Regions from separate parts of the Limnohabitans sp. Hippo4 genome, predicted to be linked through region 3. Evidence: riboswitches for the same ligand, from Rfam matches in the RefSeq annotation. Region 3 holds a riboswitch; each other region holds the start of a gene.
What was found. Region 3 has a riboswitch for glycine ahead of gcvT (glycine cleavage system aminomethyltransferase GcvT). Riboswitches for the same ligand answer to the same signal wherever they lie in the genome.

Region 1: it holds a riboswitch for glycine, as region 3 does, so the genes downstream of both, B9Z46_RS04505 (D-amino acid dehydrogenase) here and gcvT (glycine cleavage system aminomethyltransferase GcvT) in region 3, are expected to answer to the same signal.
Region 2: it holds a riboswitch for glycine, as region 3 does, so the genes downstream of both, B9Z46_RS08790 (D-amino acid dehydrogenase) here and gcvT (glycine cleavage system aminomethyltransferase GcvT) in region 3, are expected to answer to the same signal.

Annotation. Positions count from the first base shown of each region.
Region 1 is NZ_NESE01000001.1:952,345-960,145, forward strand. Features, by position in the region: gene B9Z46_RS04490 (LysR family transcriptional regulator) at 1-495, opposite strand, end outside; gene B9Z46_RS04495 (tripartite tricarboxylate transporter substrate binding protein) at 606-1,604, shown strand; gene B9Z46_RS04500 (M20 aminoacylase family protein) at 1,607-2,782, shown strand; glycine riboswitch at 2,793-2,880, shown strand; gene B9Z46_RS04505 (D-amino acid dehydrogenase) at 3,039-4,316, shown strand; gene B9Z46_RS04510 (hypothetical protein) at 4,250-4,654, opposite strand; gene B9Z46_RS04515 (SMP-30/gluconolactonase/LRE family protein) at 4,660-5,580, opposite strand; gene B9Z46_RS04520 (tripartite tricarboxylate transporter substrate binding protein) at 5,602-6,576, opposite strand; gene B9Z46_RS04525 (cyclase family protein) at 6,601-7,668, opposite strand; gene B9Z46_RS04530 (NAD(P)-dependent oxidoreductase) at 7,682-7,801, opposite strand, start outside.
Region 2 is NZ_NESE01000002.1:709,487-717,287, reverse strand. Features, by position in the region: gene B9Z46_RS08805 (helix-turn-helix transcriptional regulator) at 136-1,059, opposite strand; gene B9Z46_RS08800 (benzoate-CoA ligase family protein) at 1,200-2,765, shown strand; glycine riboswitch at 2,784-2,877, shown strand; glycine riboswitch at 2,888-2,995, shown strand; gene B9Z46_RS08790 (D-amino acid dehydrogenase) at 3,060-4,325, shown strand; gene B9Z46_RS08785 (alcohol dehydrogenase) at 4,422-5,471, shown strand; gene B9Z46_RS08780 (hypothetical protein) at 5,507-5,920, shown strand; gene B9Z46_RS08775 (alpha/beta fold hydrolase) at 5,974-7,014, shown strand; gene B9Z46_RS08770 (alcohol dehydrogenase) at 7,045-7,801, shown strand, end outside.
Region 3 is NZ_NESE01000002.1:336,471-344,271, reverse strand. Features, by position in the region: gene B9Z46_RS07135 (thioesterase family protein) at 1-102, opposite strand, end outside; gene B9Z46_RS07130 (electron transfer flavoprotein-ubiquinone oxidoreductase) at 239-1,936, shown strand; glycine riboswitch at 1,971-2,073, shown strand; glycine riboswitch at 2,091-2,221, shown strand; gene gcvT (glycine cleavage system aminomethyltransferase GcvT) at 2,236-3,393, shown strand; gene gcvH (glycine cleavage system protein GcvH) at 3,472-3,843, shown strand; gene gcvP (aminomethyl-transferring glycine dehydrogenase) at 3,903-6,806, shown strand; gene B9Z46_RS07110 (GNAT family N-acetyltransferase) at 6,803-7,288, shown strand; gene B9Z46_RS07105 (radical SAM protein) at 7,301-7,801, shown strand, end outside.

The DNA of each region.
Region 1 (7,801 bases), on a different contig from region 3:
CAACTCACACAAGGGTTCTACTTTCAAATCAGTCGATGGACTCAGGGAGCGAATGTCCAGGATCAACGCGTCCAATAAGCGCTCTCTGAGTTGTTGAACCAACAAAGTGGTGGCACCCCTGGCAATTTCCAAACGTGCGCCGGGGCATTCATTGGCGACATAGGTTAGGAGGGGTGTCATCCACAAAGCACCGGGGCCGGAGCCCAAACCCAACTTCAATTGACCATGAAGCCCTGTCAACAGGTGCTGGCTGCTCTGCTTCAGGTTGTTGGCGGCATCGAGTAATTCGCGCGCTTGCCCCAAGATGTGATGTCCGAAGGGCGTCAGTTCATTCTTGCGCCCCACTCTGTCAAACAAGGCTTGACCCAGTTCATCCTCCAGAGATTTGATGCTTCGGCTGAGGGCGGGCTGCGTTAGGAACAGTCTTTCAGCCGATTTGCTGAACGAGCCATTGGCGGCCAATTCAATGAAGTGCTTCAGTTGAACCAAGGTCATTGCATTTCTCCATGCATTTAAATCATGCTAAATCATATTAATATGCATTTGACTTAGATTCAAGCCATTTTTAGGATGGGCACACGATTCATAAAAAAGAGGAGACGAAAATGAACTCAGTTGTTGAAAAATATATCAAGAGCGCATCCGCGGTTGTGGGCATGTTGCTCATGGCAGGTACAGTCTTTGCGCAAACCTACCCCTCAAAACCCGTTACGTTGCTGGTGCCTTATCCAGCCGGTGGTTTGTCTGATGTGATTGCCCGTACAGTGAACAACACCTTGTCAAAAAATCTGGGACAGCCCGTGATTGTTGACAACTTGGGCGGTGCGAGCGGTGCGATTGCTGCACAAAAAGTTTTGAGCGCGCCTTCTGACGGTCAAATCATTTTTCAGGGTTCGCCCAACGAATTGATTTTGGCGCCCTTGGCCATCTCTGCCGTTAAGTTCAAAAGCGAAGACTTCCGTTTGGTTCAAATGATCTCTACGGCACAAATTGCATTCTTGGCTCGTAAAGATTTGCCGGTGAGCAATGTGGACGAGTTCTTGGACTATGCCCGTAAAGAAGCACAAGCTGGACGCCCCATCACTTATGCCAGCGTTGGCCCTGGCTCCTTCTATCACCTGTTGGGTGAACACTTGTCCAAAATTTCCAACATCCCCATGACACATGTGCCCTACAAAGGTGGCGCACCCGCCAATCAAGATTTGTTGGGCGGTCAAGTCGATATTTTCTTGGCCCCTTTTGGCAAGAACTATGACGAATTGCAAAAACAAGGCAAGCTCAAGATTTTGGCCATGCTCAACAGTGAGCGTCTGGAGTCTGTCAAGTCTTATCCCGCCATCAGCGAGAGCAAATCTTTGAAGAACTTCACGTTCAACATTTGGACAGGTTACTTTGTGAAAAAAGACACACCTGAAGCCACGGTTCAAGTGCTGCACAAAGCCATTACCGATGCCTTGACAGAACCTTCTGTTTTGGCCGGCATGGAAGCCAACAGCTTGTTGATGGCTAAACCTTTGTCAATGCAAGCTGTGAGCAAAGCTTATACAGATGGCACTGCACAGTTCCGCGCCATTGCCAAGTCCATCAACTTGCAACCGCAATAAGCATGACCTACTTGCGCGAAGCGCTCACCGCCAGAGTGGGTGAATTCATCCAACTCCGGCGTGACATTCACCGCCACCCCGAGTTGGCGTTTGAAGAACATCGCACCGCTGAGTTGGTGGCGTCCAAGCTTGAATCTTGGGGCTACCAAGTTCACCGCGGTTTGGGGGGCACCGGCGTGGTAGGCACACTCAAACGCGGCACCAGCACACGCAGCTTGGGCCTGCGTGCCGACATGGATGCCCTGCCCATTCAAGAGGCCAGTGGCGCCGAATGGTCGAGCACCAAGCCCGGACTGATGCATGCCTGCGGCCATGATGGCCACACCGCCATGCTGCTAGCCGCCGCCCACGAGTTGGCATTAAACAGCGCGTTTGATGGCGTGTTGCACCTCATCTTTCAACCGGCCGAAGAAGGCGGTGGCGGCGCGCTGCGCATGATGCAAGACGGTCTGTTTGACTTGTTCCCTTGCGATGCCATCTTTGCCATGCACAACATGCCTGGCGTGCCTGTGGGCAAATTTGTGTTTCGCAGTGGCAGTGCCATGGCGTCTAGTGACTACGTCACCATTCGCGTGAATGGTACAGGCGGACATGGCGGTATGCCGCATCGCGCAGCAGACTCTTTGGTGGCTGCAGCGTCTATCGTCATGGCTTTGCAAACTGTGGTGTCTCGCAATGTCGATCCACTGCACACCGCTGTGGTGACGGTGGGCTCCATTCAAGCGGGCAAGGCCAACAATGTGATCCCTGCATTGGCCACACTTGAATTGAGTGTGCGCGCTTTGGACCCTGGTGTTCGCAAATTGCTCGAGCAACGCATCAAAGCCATTGCCACATCGCAAGCCGAGAGCTTTGGCTGCAAGGCCGAAGTCGACTGGAAAGAAGGCTATTGCGTGTTGGTGAATTCAGAAAACGAAACCAATTTTGCAAGGCAAGTGGCTTTGGATTTGGTCGGCGCTGAGCGCGTTGTTTTAAATGGTCCGCCTTTAACTGGCAGCGAAGATTTTGCCTTCATGCTGGAAAAAATTCCTGGCAGTTATTTGCTCATTGGCAACGGTGATGGCGACTCCGCGGGCGCGTGCATGGTGCACAACCCGGGTTACGACTTCAACGATGACAACATTGCAACAGGTTCTGACTATTGGATTCACTTGACGAGGGAATTCCTCAAGGTGTAAATTGATCTCATCAGTGGCATCGGGAGAGATTGCTTAAAAGCAACGCCGAAGGAGCAACCGCCCCGGAAACTCTCAGGCAAAAGGACCGATGTCATATTTCATTCTGAAGAGTGGTTTGCGTTTTCGTCCGCAAACCCACCGCAGGAGCAAGCAACACCCCAGCGTGTTGTGAATCTCTCAGGTCCAAAACAGAAGGGGCGCCACTGGCACAGTTGTGTCATGGCTCAACCCTTCGACGTTTTGAAAGATCTGAATCATGAAAACTATTGCCATTGTGGGCGGCGGCATCACCGGCGTCACCACTGCTTATGCACTGGCCAAGCGCGGCTTCTCTGTCACCTTGTTTGAGCGTCACCGCTATGCCGCCATGGAGACGTCGTTTGCCAATGGCGGACAGTTGTCTGCCTCGAATGCAGAAGTTTGGACACACCCCTCCACAATCATCAAGGGCTTGAAATGGATGCTCAAAAGTGATGCGCCGCTGCTGGTCAATCCCAAACCCAGCTGGCACAAAATTTCTTGGTTTGCAGAGTTCATGGCTTCCATGGCGGCTTACGAAAAGAACACCATTGAAACAGCCAAACTGGCTGTGGCAGCACGACAACATTTGTTTGCTTGGGCTGAAGCTGAAAACATTGATTTCGATTTGAAAAAGCAAGGCATCTTGCACATTTACCGCGACAAAAAGGGCTTTGACCACGCAGGCAAAGTTTCTGAAATGTTGGCCAAGGGTGGCTTGCCACGCCATGCGGTGACCCCCGAAGAAATGAAAGCCATCGAACCCACTTTGGCTGGCAAATACTACGGCGGCTATTTCACAGAAAGTGACGCCACGGGAGACATCCACAAGTTCACCAACGGTTTAGCCATGGCTGCAAAGCATTTAGGCGTTCGCACTTTGTATGACCAAGACGTCACCAACATTCAAAGCGACAACAGCCAAGTCAAGATCACGGTGGCCCACTCTGATGCGCCTACCAGCATTCATACGTTTGACAGCGTGGTGGTGTGCGCAGGCGTTGCCAGCAAACAATTTGCTTCACAACTGGGTGACCGCGTCAACATCTACCCTGTCAAAGGCTATTCCATCACGGTCAATTTGAACGACGCTGAAAGCCAAGCAGGCGCACCGCAGGTCAGCTTGCTGGACGACGAGACCAAGTTGGTCACCAGCCGTTTAGGCGACGACCGATTCCGTGTGGCAGGCACTGCAGAATTTAACGGCTACAACCGTGACATCCGCGCTGACCGCATCAAGCCATTGGTCGATTGGGTCAATCAATGCTTCCCCAAAATCAACACCCGCTCCGTGGTTCCATGGGCTGGCTTGCGTCCCATGATGCCCAACATGATGCCCCGCGTGGGTCGTGGCAAAGCTGCCAATGTGTTTTACAACACAGGTCACGGTCACTTAGGTTGGACATTGTCTGCCGTGACGGCAGACATGGTGGCGGAAGTAGTGGCGGCTCAGGCTTCTGCTGAGCGTGCCACGATCATTTCAGGATCGACCAACCTGGCACGTGTGTCCACGTAATAACCGCCGTATTCGGTGTACTTCAAGACAGCACATTGGCATGTGATGCACTTGAAGACGTCGCAGCGGTTGTAGGGAAAGTAGTCCACTGCAATGGGCGCGTTCGGTGAGTCATAGCGCGTACCGTTGGGGTGGAATTCTTCGAAGGTCAATTCCACTTGGCCTTCGGCTAGTTCTTGCCTGAGGGTGCCTGCAGCTTGCATTTGGGCAGCAGGCCAGCGCGCGTCGGGCACGCTTTCCCAGCCTTTGCAGATTTTCAGGGCGCAATTGCAGTGATGCGGGGGGTGAACGGCCAGCGCTTTGAGCTGTTCTGGGGTAAGGAGTTGTTCATTTGACATGCCCCCTATTTTGCGCGATGCAGCAGACAACCGGCCACGGACATGTCGGCCATCAATATGTTGCCATTGCTTGAGTCTGTGCAATACAAGGTTTTCCGGTCTTTGCCACCAAATGCCATGTTGGTGAGAGACGCGCCTTTGGGTCCTGTCAGAATTTCTTCGGGTTCCGCCCAATGTGACAGCACCCACACATAAGCCAGTCCAGGATTGGCCACCAGCAGTCGGCCACTTTCATCCATGGCCAAACCGTCAGGACCACTCGGTCCATAGGATGTGAAAAACTGCCCCACTTTCGACACGCTGCCATCGCTCAACAAAGGCATGCGCCAAACAGCATTGCCGCGCGTTGTAGCGACAAACAAAAACCGCTCATCGGGTGACAGCACGATGCCATTGGGGCTGGGCACGTTGTTCAGCAACAGGTCTAACTTGCCATCGGGCGACAGTCTGTACACCCGCCCAGAGGGGTCGTGCATGCCGGTTTGCCCTTGGTCTGTGAAGTACACATTGCCCCGGGCGTCCAGCACCAAATCATTGACACCTTTGAAGCTTTCGCTGTTGCGACGCTCAAGAAATGCTTTGACTCGCCCCGTTTGAATGTTCAGGCGCATCAAACCGTTTTTGTAATCGGTGACCAGCAACTCGGTCTCGCTTAGAAACTTCATGCCATTGGGCTCACCATCCCATTGCGCCACCAAGTCCCACTCTCCTTTTGGATCAATTCGAAACACACGGCCAAAAGGTATGTCGGTGACGTAGAGGTTGCCATGCGTGTCAAATACCGGGCCCTCCAAAAATGAATCCGCCAATCGCCCGCCCTGATTCACATCGGCCCATTCACTGCGCACGCCAGTCTGCCTGAATTTCTCAGGCATGGCGCTAAATATTTCAAGAGGTCGAATGAGTGGATTTTGAAGCATGATCATGTGGCAACCTTGAGTGCATTGTCACTCTTTTTTAATGCCCGCAGCCTTCACCGTGGCAGCCCATCGCTGGGTCTCGCCTGCCAAGTACTTGCGAAACTCTTCAGGTGTAGAAGCCACAATGCGCGAACCCAGACTGTCGAACTTGCCTTTGACTTCGGGCATAGCCAACACCTCTTTAACCGCAACCTGCAGACGATTCACAATTTCAGGTGAGGTGCCTTTGGGCAAGAAAATACCGTTCCACTCATAAGACTCATAGGGCTTGCCAATTATTTCGGAGACTGTCGGTACATCTGGAAACGCGGGGTTACGTTGCGCAGAAGTAATGGCCAGCGCTTTGACCGTGCCACTTTTGACATGACCACTGATGGCCGGCAAATTGAAAAAACCCATGTCCACTTCAGCGGCAATCACAGCGGTCACCGCCAGCCCACCGCTCTTGTAAGGGATGTGCAGCATGTTGACGCCTGCAGCTTGGTTCATCAACTCAGGTGCCATGTACTGCACCGTGCCTTGCCCACCGGAACCAAAGGTCAATTTGCCAGGCGATTGTTTGGCCGCCTTCAGTAAGTCTTGTGCGGTTGCAAATGTGGAGGTCTTGGGCACCGTCAGCAACATGGGTGTCACACCCACTTGCGTGACAGGAATCAAATCTTTTTCTGCATCGAATGGCATTTTTTGCAAATGCGGATTGATCGACAACGGTGTTGCGTCGTACAAAACCGTAAAGCCATCGGGTGAGGCTTGCGCCACAGCCTGCGCGCCAATGATGCCACTTGCACCTGCTTTGTTCACCACCACGACGGAGGTGGACAGTTTGGTGCCCAAGTGCTGCGCAATCAGCCTTGCCAACGCATCTGCAGTTCCGCCGGGTGCATAGGGCACCACAATGCTCACAGGCTTGCCATCGGGCCAAGCGGCCATGGCTGCGGGTGCGCTCAGTGTGAACGTCACACCTGCTGCCCATAGCAAAGCGTTCATTAATCGTCGGTTCATGTTGTCTTCCTTTTTTCAAATTGTTCAAACTGTCGCAATGGGTGTCACGGGTGATCCTGCTGCACCCGGCAAACGCAAGGGCGGTGCAGTCAGTAAAAATCGAGAGCGCTGATTCGCTCGAAGCCATAGTGCCAATGGCGTGAGCAACCACAACTCACCCAAGTGGATGCCGTTTTTGAACAGGCAATGTTCGTGCAAGGGCAAGCGCGGCCGTTTCATACCAGCGGGCTTGGTGAGTGACACAGCTTGCACCAACTCCACGGCTGGGTTGTCGGCCACCAAGCAGGCCAGACGTGTATCACTGATCCAATTCAGCAACTTTGGATCTTCGCCATCCAGACCACTGCCCGTTTCATTCAGGTGTTGTAGGTCGGGTTGCTTGCGCATGTTCAGCAAGGTGTCTGCAAAACCAGTGTGCAAGCACACCATGTCACCGGCTTCAACATGGACCTTGTCTGCATCCAAAATGCGCATCAATGCGTCATAGCCCACAGCTACTCTTTTGCGACCCACGTGTTTTTCTAAATCAATCAACACACCTCGCCCCTGAACGCCATGTGCCGCCAAATTGGCAACACCCAAGGCGTTTGCATCTGGGTCTGGATAGCGTGCCCAATCGTCTGCAGCAGTTGAATCGGTCGAACCGGGGTGAATCTCAACGCCTGCTCTAAAGCCGTTGTAGAAAACAGCTTCAGCCTCGCCATCACCATCGGCATCAAAGCGGCTGCCCATGTGAGCCAGGCTGTCCCACTGTGTTGAATATTGCGTGTTCATCAGCATGACTTCGTCGCACACGACATCAGTCAAGTTGGGATCTTCTGAGGCGTACGACCAGCAGTAGCCCTGCACACCGGCGCTGACGCCATCGCGCAAAGTACCGAACAAACGCGGGGGCATACGCCGTGCATTCAAAGACCTTCCACCCGGTACATCCAAGGGCAAGGACAAACAAAATGTCAGCCCTACTTTGACCTCCGCAATACCTTGGCGCACCTTGTCTGGCGTGACCAAGTTCATTCGTCCCAAACGATCGTCTGGGCCAAACTCTCCCCAGTGGCTGCCAGGCGGTGCGTTTTTCCAGCGTTGCATCATGATGGCTAGAACCTTATGCAGAAACCGCTTGAGAATATTTACTCAAAACTGCGAGCACATTCTTGGCCGCTCCTACACCCATGTTGATGTAAGCATCGCTGGTAACGCCGCCAATGTGAGGGCTTAAAAAGAT
Region 2 (7,801 bases), 370 kb from region 3:
CTTTAGATGGGTTTGTTAACTCACAATTTGTATGCATTAAATTGCATCATGACATGAATTTTATTGCATCATATTTTTTTGTCAATATGCATTTTAATGCATTTAATTAGTAATTACCCTATATCGCAAGGGAAATCAGGATTCATCGGCTGACAATCCCAAATATTGGCAAACTGAAGCGTGCAAAATTGAATAAGCTTGCTCTTCGCTTTTTGCACTGGTATGCACAGACAGATCAGCTTTGGAGTAAAAGGCTGCGCGCCCCTCCAAGATACGCTTGAGATCCGCCATTGCTTCTTGACTTGCGGCAATTGGGCGCGTGTCGCCTTGCGCGGCTACCCGGCTCATATGGTCAATTGGATCCGCCTGAATCCAAATTGTCGTGCATTGCGACAAAAGTAAGTTGAAATTGGAAGAGTCGGATACCAATCCCCCAGGTGTAGCGATGACTGTCTGCGGCTGATTTTGAATAACCTCGGCAAGCACACGCCGCTCGTATCGTCGGTAAGCATTGGCACCATAAAGATCATGGATTTCACTGATTTGGCAACCCGCAAACTTTTCAATTTCGCGACTCAGTTCAATGAAAGTGAAACCCAAATCATCGGCCAAACGTTGGCCCAGCGTGGTTTTGCCGGCACCTCGCAAACCAATCAAGGCAATGCGTGTACGGCGAGCGGTGGCGTCGCCACTCTCACCAAACATATCGCTCAGCTGCAAGCGCGCACGACGCAAATCAGGCTCTGTGCGTTTGCTCAGTAGCTCACGAATCAACAGCCATTCGGGCGAACTGGTGCTGATGTCACCCAACAGCTCTGCCAATGAACATTTTAAGGCTTGCGAAAGCTGATGAAGCAACAGCACTGAAACATTACCCGAACCAGACTCCAAATTGGCAAGGTGTCTTTCAGAAACCTCTGCAACTAAGGCTACTGCTCTTCGGGTCATGCCTTTGCGCAAGCGCAATGTTCTAGCTCGCTCACCTAATGCCAGCAAAAATGAGTTGCGATGCAGTTCAGAATGGGGTGTGTAAATGTGATCTTGATCTCTTAACAACATGTCTATATTTTCCAAATTTTAGGGTAAACCCTTATAAAATATCTACACAAAACATGCACTTTAATGCATACTACATGAAATGCACAATAGTTCATATCAAAATTTTTGAAATACCGAAAATAAGAGATAGAGAGACAAAAATGACCCCAAACGCAAGCGCTCCCAACACAGAATTTAATTTTGCACAACACATCGTCGCTATCAATTCAGCGCGAGCAGACAAGACAGCACTGATTGACGACTTTGGATCAATCAGCTACGGCCAAATGGCAGACCAAATTCGATGCTTTGCAGGCGGCCTTCAGGCTATGGGCCTTAAACGTGAAGAGCGTTTGCTTTTGCTGATGCAAGACAGCATCGACTGGGTTGTGGCTTTTCTGGGCTCACTTTATGCAGGGGTGGTACCCGTCGCAGTCAACACCTTACTAACTGCTGAAGACTACGCCTTTATGCTGAGCAACAGCCGCGCACAAGCAGCATTGGTGTCAGGCGCTTTGTTACCAACCTTGCAAGATGCAATGCATTTGCAACAAAACGAAGTGCGGCAGGTGGTGGTCTCTCGCCCCACCTCCAGTTTGACAAACTACCAAGTCGACATGGCTGACTTTGTAGCCCAGAATAAGCCCGTATTGCCTGCATCGACTTTGGCCGATGAGCCTGCGTTTTGGCTCTATTCATCTGGCTCAACCGGCAAACCCAAAGGAACGGTGCACAGCCAAGGCAACCTTTACTGGACCGCAGAGTTGTATGGCAAAGGGGTACTGAATTTACAAGAGACTGATACGGTGTTCTCTGCTGCCAAATTGTTTTTTGCCTATGGATTGGGCAACGGTCTTACTTTCCCATTGAGTGTTGGCGCCAGTGTGGTGCTGATGGCCGAACGTCCTACCCCACAGGCCACATTCAAGCGCTTGGTGAGTCACCAACCAACCGTGTTTTACGGCGCGCCAACAGGATATGGCGGAATGCTGGCAAGCCCAGAGTTGCCTTCAAAAGACGCGGTGAATTTGCGTCTGTGTTCCTCGGCTGGTGAAGCACTACCACGTGAAATCGGTGAGCGTTGGACAAGTCATTTCGGCTGCGAGATCATTGATGGCATCGGTTCAACCGAAATGCTGCATGTGTTTCTGTCCAATCGACCTGGCGATGTCCGTTACGGCACTACAGGCAAAGCAGTACCTGGTTATGAAGTACAACTTCGCAATGAAGATGGCAGCGTCGTGACCGGTCACAACGAGATTGGAGATCTTTACATCAAAGGTCCTAGCAGTGCATTGATGTACTGGAACAACCGCGAAAAGTCTCGCGACACTTTCCAAGGCGTATGGACCAAAAGTGGCGACAAATACAGCCGTGATGTGGATGGCTACTACACTTACGCTGGACGCAACGATGACATGCTGAAGGTCAGCGGCATCTATGTCTCGCCTTTCGAAGTGGAAGCCACATTGGTACAGCATCCTGCAATTTTGGAGGTCGCAGTTATCGGAAAAGAAGATACAGACGGACTCACAAAAACAAAAGCTTTTATTGTGCTGAAAGAAGGACAAAACCTAAATGAAGTAGAGGTGAAAGCATTTGTGAAAGAGCGCCTTGCGCCCTACAAATACCCACGCTTTATCGAATTTGTAGCAGAGTTACCCAAGACTGCGACAGGAAAGATTCAGCGATTTCGACTGCGAGATCAGGAGCAACAAGGCACCTGAAGATCAAGTCAGATCACATTTCCCAAATCGGGAGAGACTCTGCGCATTCTTGCAGAGCGCCGAAGGAGCAACCACCCCGGAAACTCTCAGGCAAAAGGACCGATTTGGATAGACACATTTGTGTCAAATACTCTGAAGAGTGATTGAGATTCGTCATCTCGGTCCACCGCAGGAGCAAACTGAACTTTAACGTTCGGTGAATCTCTCAGGTTTCAAACAGAGGGGGTCATGCAGCACACATTCGGTGTGCCGTGTGTCAACCTGTTTGAGACGGTTAAACAAGGGAGAGTCTCCATGAAAAAGCACATGGTTGTTATTGGCGGTGGTATCACGGGCGTCACATCTGCGTATACCTTGATTCAGCAAGGTTTTGATGTCACCCTCATCGAAAAAAATCGATATCCAGGCATGGAAACATCCTATGCCAATGGGGGGCAACTCTCAGCTTCAAACGCTGAAGTTTGGACGCACCCCTCCACCATCATCAAGGGCCTCAAGTGGATGCTCAAAAGCGACGCGCCTCTGCTCATGAATCCTACGCCCACATGGCACAAGCTAAGTTGGATGGCCGAATTCATGACCGCCATGACAAAGTACAAGGACAACACCATTGCCACAGCCAAGCTCGCCATTGAATCTCGTGAGCACCACTTCGCATGGGCCAAGGCCGAAGGCATTGAGTTCGATCACAAACGCGAAGGCATTCTGCATTTTTACCGAGATAAGAAAGGCTTTGACCACGCCGGACAAGTTTCTAAGTTGCTTGCGCAGGGGGGCCTGCCCCGTCGCGCAGTGACCCCTGAGGAGATCAAGGTCATCGAGCCCACGCTGCAAGGCAATTACTACGGTGGTTACTTCACCGAAAGTGATTCGACAGGAGACATTCACAAATTCACCTATGGTCTGGCCAAAGCATGCGAGCGTCTAGGCGTGAAAATCCTCAACGAACATGAGGTACTGAGTGTGGCTGCAAATGGTCAAAGTGCATTTGTACAAGTTAAACACGCTGGAGAGACCGACTCACTGACTTTTGATGGCATCGTCATCTGTGCAGGTGTGCATGGCCGCAGACTGGCTGCGCAATTGGGTGATCGACTGAACATTTACCCAGTCAAGGGTTACTCGATCACGGTGAATTTGCCAGATGGCGCCAGTCAGGCTGCAGCACCTCAGGTCAGTCTTCTCGATGACGAGACCAAATTGGTCACCAGCCGTTTAGGCGTTGACCGTTTCCGCGTGGCAGGTACCGCAGAGTTCAACGGCATCAATTTGGACATCCGTGCAGACCGCATTCAACCCTTAATTCAATGGGTCAACCAGTGCTTCCCTGGAATCGATACTCGCAAGGTCATTCCCTGGGCAGGGTTGCGTCCCATGATGCCTAACATGCTGCCTCGCGTGGGCGTAGGCAAAAAAGCCAATGTGTTTTACAACACAGGACATGGCCACCTTGGTTGGACACTGAGCGCAATCACAGCACATCAACTTGCAGGTCATGTCATGGCTTGGTCACAAGAGCAAAGCGGGATTTCAGAACTGGCCCTCGCTCATCAGGAATGATTTTCAAATTTCAAATTCATCCATTTTTAAATAATTTATCCGCAAAGCAGTAAAAAAGGCCGAATGGCCAAGCGGCGCCACATTAAGGAAACAACCATGTCCATGATCAGTTACCAAGTCGAAGCCTTTGGCCGACCACTTGCGCAAGTTATTCGAGATATACCCAACCCGCTTGGCAGCGAGGTGGTCATCAAGGTCGGAAGTTGTGGCGTTTGCCACAGCGATGTGCACTTGCACGATGGTTACTTTGACCTCGGCAATGACATCAAGCTCGACATGACGCGTACCGTCAAACCACCTCGGACTCTTGGTCACGAAATAGCTGGTACGGTCGTGGCTGTGGGACCTGAGGTCAAGGGCGTTAAAGTTGGCGACAAACGCGTGGTTTTTCCATGGATTGGCTGCGGCACTTGTGCTCTTTGCGAAACAGGTAATGAGCATCTGTGCAACAGTCCACAAGCTTTGGGCATTCACCGCGATGGTGGGTTTGCTTCACACACTGTCGTTCCGCACGAGCGATACTTGCTTGATTACGGCAATCTGCCAGAAGAACAAGCTTGCACCTATGCTTGTTCCGGCTTAACCGCCTACAGTGCTCTCAAAAAAGTTGCGCCTCTCGGCCCGAAAGATCCATTGCTCATCATAGGTGCAGGCGGTGTGGGATTGTCAGGCATTCGACTGGCACGGCAAATGTTTGAAACGCCGCCCATTGTGCTTGAACTGGACAAGAGCAAGTGGGATATTGCCCGTGAGGCAGGAGCAGGCGAGATCATTGACCCCAATGCAGAAGGTGCACTCAAATCTCTGATGAAGGCAACTGGCGGCGTAGCCGCAGCGATTGACTTTGTGGGTGCAGCAGCCACTTTCAATTTCGGCTTTCAAGCTTTGCGCAAAGCAGGTAAATTGGTTTGCGTCGGTTTGTTTGGAGGATCATCACCTATCGTGCCTGCGATGGTGTCAATGAAAGCTGTGAGCGTCACGGGTTCGTATGTGGGCAGTCTGCAGGAAATGCAGGAACTGATGGTCATCGCAAAAACGGGTGTACTACCCGACCTACCCCTAGGAACACAATCGTTGGACACCGCCACACAGGCTTTAGAGGACTTGCGCGCTGGTCGCATTCGCGGTCGCACCATCCTTAAATAATTCGACTAGCTTAAGACAAACTTCGGAGAGTAGACATGGAACAACCTGATTGGAACACCCTGAGTCCCGCACGCATGTGGCGTGATTGGATTGCCAAAAGTGAAGCACAGTGGAGTGAAGCCGTTTCACAAATGCTTAAAAATGAGCACACTGGCGAAGCCATGAATCGGCAGTTGAACGAAATGCAACTTCTTCATCGGCAATTTTCTGAACTTGCGCAGGCCTCGTTGGCCACAGCAAATCTGCCATCGCGAAATGATTTTGAAGCGCTAGACGAGCGCATGGGTCGACTTGAAGATGGGCTGGCACAAGTGGCTGCAGAACTTTCTCGGCTTGTCCAAGCGCTAGCGGTGTCTGGGGGCAATGCCAATGCAGATCAAATAGTAAATACATCTCGTCCCACGCGCAATCGCAAGCCAGCCAGTGATTTGATCCAAACAAGGGGTTGAGAGTGAAAACTAATTCGACCCGCCCAGCCGTTCTACCTAGCTTGCCTAATCCTGTGCAACGTACTCTAGAGCGGATAGGTTTGCCGGGTACTGATTTTGCCGACCTGACAGGTCCTTTGGGAGCTACGCCCAAGAACACCATCCACGCTCAGGGCACACTCAAGCTTCACCATTTCAAACCGTTGACCGACAACGTTTACCGAGTGCCTGTGCTGATCGTCACCTCCTTGGTCAATCAGCCTTACATTTTGGATTTAGTGCCCGGTCAAAGCATGGTCGAATTCTTGCTAATGCAAGGCTATGACGTTTACATGATCGAATGGGGACGTCCGCGCAAAGCCCATCAACACTTGACACTTGAAGATCATGTACTCGACAGATTACCAGCTTGTGTCAAACAAGTCTTGCAACACAGTGGTGAAAAAGAACTGTCCATCATCGGCTATTGTGTTGGAGGTTTGCTAGCTGTACTTTGGGCTGCGTTGAGTGCCAGCGCCAATGGCAGCAAAGCCTCACCGCTTAAAAATCTGGTTTGCATGGCCACTCCGGTCAACAGCGACGGCCTCGAATCGCTCAAGGCCTGGATGGGCGAAGACTTTGACGAGGAAGCCCTGCTGGCCGAACACGGCAACGTACCGGCCGAGTGGGTGCAAAACGCTCTTCGCGCACTTCGTCCTTTTGGAAAAGTTGCAGGTGCAATGAACCTGCTGAACAACGCAGACAAGCAAGAAGTGATTCGCAGTAATCTTCGAATGGGCAAATGGGAAAGTGACAACATTCCCTTTCCAGGTGGTGTCTTCCGTCAAATGGTCAATGACTTCCTGCGCGGCAATCGATTGATGGAAGGCCAATGGCAAATTGGCGGACAAACAGTGAAATTGGAAGACATCCGCATACCTTTCCTCCATTTGCTTGCTCAGGATGATCACATCACGCCCTATGCCTCCTCTCGTGACCTAGTTCTCAAGGTGGGCAGTCCCGACCGTCAAGAACTGATTCTCAAAGGCGGTCATGTCGGATTGGTCGCCGGTCGCGGTGCTGAATTGCGCATGTGGCCAGCGCTTGATAGTTGGCTTGCGCCCCGCTCGGTTTAAAAAAATCTTCTCACAACTTAAGGAAAATAAATGCGTTGCTACTGTGTACTTCACCACGGACAGGCTCTAGAAATGGTAGAAAAACCCATGCCTGAGCCTCAAGGCACCGAAGTCCTGCTCAAGGTTCGCGCGGCTGGTGTTTGCCACACCGATCTACACCTTTGGGAAGGTCATTACGACCTAGGTGGTGGGAAAAAATTAACCTTGGCGGAACGTGGCATCAAACCACCTCTGACATTGAGTCACGAAATTGTCGGTGAAGTGGTCTCTGCCGGGCCTGATGCTCACAGCGCGGGAGGTGTCAAAACAGGAAACGTTGCGCTGTTACACCCTTGGATTGGTTGTGGGGAATGTCCCGCGTGTCAGCGTGGCGAGGAAAATATTTGCATCAAACCGCAAGCTCTGGGTGTTGTCAGACCAGGCGGCTTTGCAGAATATGTGATCGTTCCGCATCCACGCTACTTGGTTGACATTGAAGGACTCGAACCAGCCCAAGCAGCGCCCTTGGCTTGTGCTGGCGTCACCACCTACAGTGCGTTGAAGAAATTGGGTGATCGAATCCATACAGACCCTGTCGTCATCATCGGTGCGGGTGGTTTGGGCTTGATGGCCATTGAAGTGTTGAAAGCATTGGGTGGGAAAGGTGCCATTGTGGTGGACCTCGACCCTATCAAGCGTAAGGCTGCACTCAATGCTGGTGCATTGGAAGTGGTGGACGCGCGTGCAACTGACGCAGCACAACAGATACAGCAAGCAACTGGTGGTGGCGCCAGAGCGGTTCTCGACC
Region 3 (7,801 bases):
AACCGTGTTGTTGACATGCCCCATGGCATCCATGTCACCCCATCGAATGGGGATGATCATTTCGTGAACTTTTTTCTTGATCTCTGGTATTTCAAATTTCATCGTTCATCTCGACTAATTGCATTGGCCTAAGTCATCATTTAGGTGACTTGATGAAGGCAGATTCTGCCTCTTCCACGTTTAAAATGGACAAATTGCCATATTTGGCCCCTAAATTTCAACTTGATGTGAGTCCACCATGACACCCGAAGAGATTTTGAATACACACGGTCCCCGCGAATCCATGGAATACGACGTGGTGATTGTGGGCGGTGGCCCAGCAGGTTTGTCGACGGCCATTCGCTTGAAGCAATTGGCCCAAGAAAAAGGCACGGAAGTTTCTGTGGTGGTGTTGGAAAAAGGTTCCGAGCCCGGCGCGCACATTTTGTCGGGCGCCATCATGGACCCCATTGCCCTGACTGAACTCTTTCCCAACTGGAAAGAAATGGGCGCCCCTTTAAATCAACCGGTCACGGAAGACATCTTCTTGATGACCACTGAAAACGGCGCCACACGCGTCCCCAATTTCGCCCTGCCACCCTGCTTTCACAACGATGGCAACTACATCATCAGCTTGGGCAACCTCACCCGCTGGTTAGGCGAACAAGCCGAAGCCTTGGGCGTAGAAATTTTCCCAGGCTTTACGGCGGCAGAAGTTTTGTACAACGCCGACGGCTCCGTCAAGGGTGTGGCCACTGGCAACATGGGCATCGGCAAAGATGGCGAGCCAACGGACAGCTTCCAATTGGGCATGGAACTGCATGCCAAGTACACCGTGTTTGCTGAAGGCGCGCGGGGCCATTTGGGCAAGCAGGTCATTGCCAAGTTCAAATTGGACGACGGCAAAGATCCGCAAAGCTACGGCATCGGCATCAAAGAGTTATGGGAAATCGACCCTGCACGTCACAAAGCTGGCTTGGCCTTGCACAGCGCTGGCTGGCCCTTAGACGAAAACACCTACGGCGGCTCTTTCCTGTACCATATGGAAGACAACAAAGTGGTGGTGGGTTTTGTGGTGGGCTTGGATTACACCAACCCTTGGCTCAGCCCCTTTGAAGAATTCCAACGCTTCAAAACACACCCCAACATTCGCTGGTACTTTGAAGGCGACGAGGCCAAAGGCATTGCGCCAGCTAAACGCATTTCTTATGGTGCGCGTGCCATTACAGCAGGTGGCCTTTTGTCCTTGCCTAAAACTGTGTTCCCAGGTGGCGCCTTGGTAGGTTGCGATGCGGGGTATCTCAATGCCAGCCGCATCAAAGGAAGCCACGCAGCCATCAAGACTGGCATGTTGGCAGCCGAAGCGGCCTATGACGCATTGCAAGCTGGACGCGCGCATGACGAACTCAGCGCGTACCCAGAAGCTTTCGAGAACAGCTGGTTGCACACCGAGTTGAATAAGGCCCGCAACTTCAAGCAGTGGTTCAAAAAAGGCCGCACAGTGGGCACGCTCATGACCGGTGTGGAGCAATTTGTGTTGCGCGGCCATGTGCCATGGACAATTCGCCGTGCAGCGGCCGATCACACTTACCTCAAGCCTGCGGCTGATTGCCAACCCATTCAGTATCCCAAGCCCGATGGCAAGCTCACATTTGATCGATTGTCCAGTGTGTTCATCAGCAACACCAACCACGAAGAGAATCAACCGGCGCACCTTACCTTGAAGGACGCCAGCGTGCCGGTGGGCATCAACTTGGCCAAATTTGCAGGCCCCGAGGCGCGCTATTGCCCTGCTGGCGTTTACGAATACGTCAAGAACGAAGACCAATCCGATCGTCTGCAAATCAATGCGCAAAATTGCGTGCATTGCAAAACCTGCGACATCAAAGATCCAACACAAAACATCGTCTGGGTCACACCAGAAGGCGGTGGTGGACCTAACTACTCTGGCATGTAAAAAGTGCTGGCAGGTTCAAAAGACCTGTTTATAATTTGAGCCGTCAGGAGAGTGCAGGCTTGTAAAAGACTGCCACCGAAGGCGCAGGAAATCTTTAGATTTCTGAACGCTCAGGTACCCAGGACTGACAAACGTTGTTAACTTTGTTTATCAACGCATCCTCACTGGAGAGAGAGGGCGGACCATCCGGTCGAACCCTCCACCGAAGGCGCAACCCGCAGTGAGTCTTTCCCCCGAAAGACACAACCGGCGAATCGCTCAGGTAAAGCGGACAGCGAGGGCAATCCATGATTTCGGTCATGGTTTTACTTTGCCCTTGGAGAATTCAATTGTCCGCTGACACCGCTTTGCTCAACACCCCCCTCAATGCTTTGCACATAGAGCTTGGCGCACGCATGGTGCCCTTTGCCGGTTACAGCATGCCCGTTCAATACCCCATGGGTTTGATGGCCGAGCACCATCACACACGCGCCGAAGCAGGTTTGTTTGATGTGTCGCACATGGGCCAATTGCGTTTGGTGGGTCCCGATGCCGCGGCAGCCTTTGAATCTTTGATGCCAGTCGATGTGATCGATTTGCCTGTGGGCAAACAGCGCTATGGTTTGCTGCTCACCGACGAAGGCACCATCATTGACGACCTGATGTTTGTCAACCGCGGCACTGATATTTTTGTGATTGTGAACGGTGCTTGCAAAGTCAATGACATCGCACACATTCAAGCGCGCATTGGCTCGCGATGCCAAGTCATTCCCATGCCCGAGCGCGCCCTCTTGGCTTTGCAAGGTCCTAAAGCGGTTGATGCTTTGTCACGCATGGTGCCAGGCGTTGAAAAGTTGGTGTTCATGACTGGCGCAGCGTTTGAATGGCAAGGTGCGGATCTGTTCATCACACGTTCTGGCTATACCGGTGAAGATGGGTTTGAGATTTCTGTGGGCAATACCGAAGTGGATGCATTTGCCCGCGCCTTGTTAGCGCAAGCAGAAGTGAAGCCCATTGGTTTGGGTGCTCGCAATTCCCTGCGCCTCGAAGCGGGATTGTGTTTGTACGGCAACGACATCGACACCACCACTACCCCTATCGAAGCAGGCCTCAATTGGGCCATTCAAAAAGTACGTCGCACAGGTGGCGCACGCGCTGGTGGTTTCCCTGGTGCCACCATCGTGTTGGGCCAATTGGATGGCACGCATCCTCTAACTCGCAAACGTGTCGGTTTGATTGCGAAAGAACGTGTGCCCGTTCGCGAACATGTAGAACTGCAAAGCTTGCAGGGCGTCAAGATCGGTGAAGTGTCCAGTGGTTTGCTCGGCCCCACCACCAATGTGCCTGTCGCCATGGGCTATGTGGACGTTGCAAATGCTGCAATGAGCACGGTTGTGAATGCCATGGTGCGCGGCAAAGCAGTGCCCATGACGGTCAGTGCCATGCCTTTTGTTCCTAATCGTTATTACCGCGGCTAAAGATCGCCCAACAATTGTGATCTGACCCCGATAATTAATGTTGATCTGACCCCAATTAAATTATTCAAGGAGAGAAAAATGAGTTTGAAGTACACCGAAGAGCACGAGTGGATCAAGGTTGAAGGCGATGTGGCCACTGTGGGCATTACGCACCATGCGCAAGACGCTTTGGGTGATGTGGTGTTTGTGGAGTTGCCTGAAGTGGGCAGCAGCTTTGAACAAAAAGCTGTGGCTGGCGTGGTCGAGTCTGTGAAGGCTGCAGCCGATGTTTACATGCCCATTAGCGGTGAAATTACCGAAGTGAACGAAGCCCTGCGTGACGACCCCTCTTTGGCCAACACCGACCCCCTGGGTGCCGGTTGGTTCTTCAAAGTGAAGTTGTCGGATGCATCGCAAGTGAATGCTTTGTTGGACGAAACAGCGTACACAGCGTTTGCTGCATCCAACTGAAATCAGAATTGAAATTTTGTTGCTTGTTTTGATCGAACTTTGCGTTTGAAAGCCCCACCATGTTGATGTCATCTGCCACCCCTTTAAGCCAACTCGAAAACAACAGTGAATTCATTGCACGCCACATTGGCATCAGTGAAGCAGATGAGCATCACATGTTGTCCGTCATTGGTGTGGCATCTAGGCGTGCTTTGATTGAAAGCATCGTGCCAGCTTCGATTGCGCGCAGCCAAGCCATGAAGTTGCCTGCGCCAGTGACTGAAGCCAGCGCATTGGCAGAGCTCAAAGCCATGGCGCAACAAAACAAGATTCTCAAAAGTTTCATTGGCCAGGGCTATTACGGCAATCACACACCCGGCGTGATCCTTCGCAACATTTTGGAAAACCCAGCCTGGTACACGGCCTACACACCCTACCAAGCCGAGATCAGCCAAGGCCGCATGGAAGCTTTGGTGAATTTCCAAACCATGGTCTGCGATTTAACGGCCATGCCCATTGCCAACGCATCGATGCTGGACGAAGCCACAGCGGCAGCTGAAGCCATGACCTTGGCCAAACGCTCGGTCAAATCCAAAAGCAACAACATCATTGTGGCGGGCGATTGCCATCCGCAAACGATTGAGGTGATTCAAACACGTGCTGCGCCATTGGGCTTGAATGTGTTGGTGGGCTTTGCACCTGAGTTGATGAAGCAACACGACTACTTTGCAGTGGTCGCGCAGTACCCTTCCACCGCGGGCATGATTCACGATTTGAAAGATGTCATTGCACAGGCCCACGCCGCGCAAGCCGCCTTCATCGTGGCCGCCGATTTGCTGGCCCTCACCTTGGTCACACCGCCCGGCGAATTGGATGCCGACATTGTGGTGGGCACCACCCAACGCTTTGGCATGCCCATGGGCGCCGGTGGCCCGCACGCAGCTTACCTGGCCTGCCGTGACGACTTCAAACGCTCCATGCCTGGCCGCTTGGTGGGCGTGAGTGTGGACGTGCACGGCAACCCCGCTTACCGTTTGGCTTTGCAAACCCGCGAGCAACACATTCGCCGCGAAAAAGCCACCTCCAACATTTGTACTGCGCAGGTCTTGCCTGCGGTCGTGGCCAGCATGTATGCTGTTTATCACGGGCCCGTCGGTTTGAAGCGCATCGCACAACGCGTGGCCAGTTACACAGCCATCTTGGCAGAAGGCTTAGAGCAACTGGGTTGCAAATTGGCGCATAAATCTGCCTTCGACACTTTGCAAGTGATCACCGGCGCACGCACAGATGCCGTGTTGCAAAAAGCCTTGCTCAAAGGCATGAACCTGCGCAAGCTCTCAGCCGACAGCATTGCCGTGTCTTTGGACGAAACCACCTCGCGTGACGACATCGAAGCGCTTTGGTCTAGCTTTGCAGAAGGTGGCCAAGCCCTGCCCGATTGGGCGCCATTTGAAAAAGGCCTCGACAGCCTCATACCTACAAGCTTGCGCCGCACCAGCACGTACCTCACGCACCCTGTGTTCAATCGTTATCACTCCGAAACAGGCATGCTGCGCTACATCCGCCAGTTGAGCGACAAAGATTTGGCCCTCGATCGCAGCATGATTCCGCTGGGCTCTTGCACCATGAAGCTCAATGCCACCAGCGAGATGATTCCCATCACGTGGCCTGAGTTTGCCAACGTGCACCCCTTCGCACCAGCCGATCAACTCAAGGGCTATGCCCTGCTAGATGAACAGCTACGCGAGTGGTTGTGCCAAGCCACCGGCTACGCAGGCATCAGCTTACAACCCAACGCAGGCTCACAAGGTGAATACGCTGGCTTGTTGGTCATCAAAGCTTTCCACGAAGCCAAGGGCCAAGGCCATCGCAACATCTGCCTCATCCCCTCCAGCGCCCACGGCACCAATCCCGCAAGCGCTCAAATGGCGGGTATGCAAGTGGTCGTGACGGCTTGCGATGCGCAAGGCAATGTCGACATGGCGGACCTCCAAGCCAAGTGTGAACAGCACAGCGCCAATTTGGCGGCGGTCATGATCACCTACCCCAGCACGCATGGTGTTTTTGAAACGCAAGTCAAAGCGCTGTGCGAACTGGTACACCAACACGGCGGCCGCGTTTATGTGGACGGCGCCAACATGAATGCATTGGTGGGTGTTGCAGCCCCAGGCGAATTTGGTGGCGATGTGAGCCACCTCAACTTGCACAAAACATTCTGTATTCCGCATGGCGGTGGCGGCCCAGGTGTAGGCCCTGTTTGTGTGGTCGAAGATTTGGTCCCTTACCTGCCAGGTCATGCCACCGGCGGCTTGAAAGTCAACGGCGTAGGCGCTGTGTCTGCGGCGCCTTTAGGCAATGCTGCCGTGCTGCCCATCAGCTGGATGTATTGCCGCATGATGGGCGCAGAAGGTTTGAAGCACGCCACAGAAGCCGCCATCTTGGCCGCCAATTACATCAGCCAACGCCTGGCCGATCATTACCCAACCCTGTATGCCAGCGTCGGCGCCAACGGCAAAGCGGGTCACGTGGCCCACGAGTGCATTTTGGATTTGCGCGGCTTGAAAGAGACCAGCGGCGTGATGGCCGAAGACGTGGCCAAGCGCTTGATGGACTATGGCTTCCACGCACCTACACTTTCCTTCCCAGTGGCCAACACTCTCATGGTGGAACCAACCGAAAGCGAAACCCTGGAAGAGCTTGATCGCTTCATCGACGCCATGATTGCGATTCGCAACGAAGTGCGCCAAATTGAAAACGGCGATTGGCCACAAGACAACAACCCCCTCAAGCATGCACCGCACACAGCCGCCAGTTTGATGGCCGCAGATTGGAACCGTCCTTATTCACGCGAAGTGGGTGCTGCGCAAGCAGGACGCCCATTGAGTAGCGTGAAGTACTGGCCGCAAGTGGGCCGTGTGGACAACGTTTACGGTGATCGCAACCTGTTCTGCAGCTGCGTGCCCATGAGCGACTACGCCTCATGAGCACTTTACAAGTTCAACGCGTTGATTACCTCAACGAAAATGATGCAAAAGCACTGGTCTTTTTGCTCGACGCCTATGCGCAAGATCCGATGGGCGGCGGCGAGGCACTCAAGCAAGAGGCTACTGCGCGTTTGTGCGCAGACATGGCACGAATTCCAGGCGCTGCCAGTTTCATTGCTTGGTTAGACGGCCAACCCATTGGCCTGATCAATTGCTTTGAAGGCTACTCCACCTTCAAAGCCAAGCCCTTGCTCAACGTGCACGACATTGCCGTCTTGGACGGTCACCGTGGCCAGGGTGTTGGCCAAGCGCTGCTTCAAGCCGCCGAAGCCCATGCCCTTTCGCGAGGCTGCTGCAAGCTCACCCTGGAGGTTTTAAGTGGCAACGCACCAGCCATGCAAAGCTACAAACGCTTTGGTTTTGAACAATACGAACTCGATCCAGCTGCCGGACAAGCTCAATTCATGCAAAAGTGGCTGTAAAGTCACGGGTGCATGAACCCCTCGCCGAATTCAAAGCCTTTTAGCGTCTTGAGCGTCATCCCCCCGATGACGCAGCTCAATACGCCCTACCCGTCGACGGCCTATCTGACGGGCTTTTTACGTTCGCGCGGGGTGGCTGCAACACAAGAAGATTTGGCCCTCAAGCTGGTCTTGAATTTGTTCACGCCACATGGCATGGCGCAAATTCGCGACAAAGCACTCTTGCTGCCAGAAGCCAAGCGAAGTGCCAGCGTTAATTTTTTCTTGGATTTCTTTGAGCGCTACGAAAACACCATCGCCCCCACCATTGCTTTCTTGCAAGGCAAGGACAGCACCCTCAGCCACCGCATTGCAGGCAGAGGCTTTTTGCCCGAAGGGCCACGCTTTACAGCGCTGGACGCTTATGACGATGGCGAATCAGCCGACCCCTTGGCCTGGGCCTTTGGCGCTCTAGGTCAACAAGACCGTGCACGCCATTTGGCCACTTTGTACTTGAACGACTTGGCCGATGTG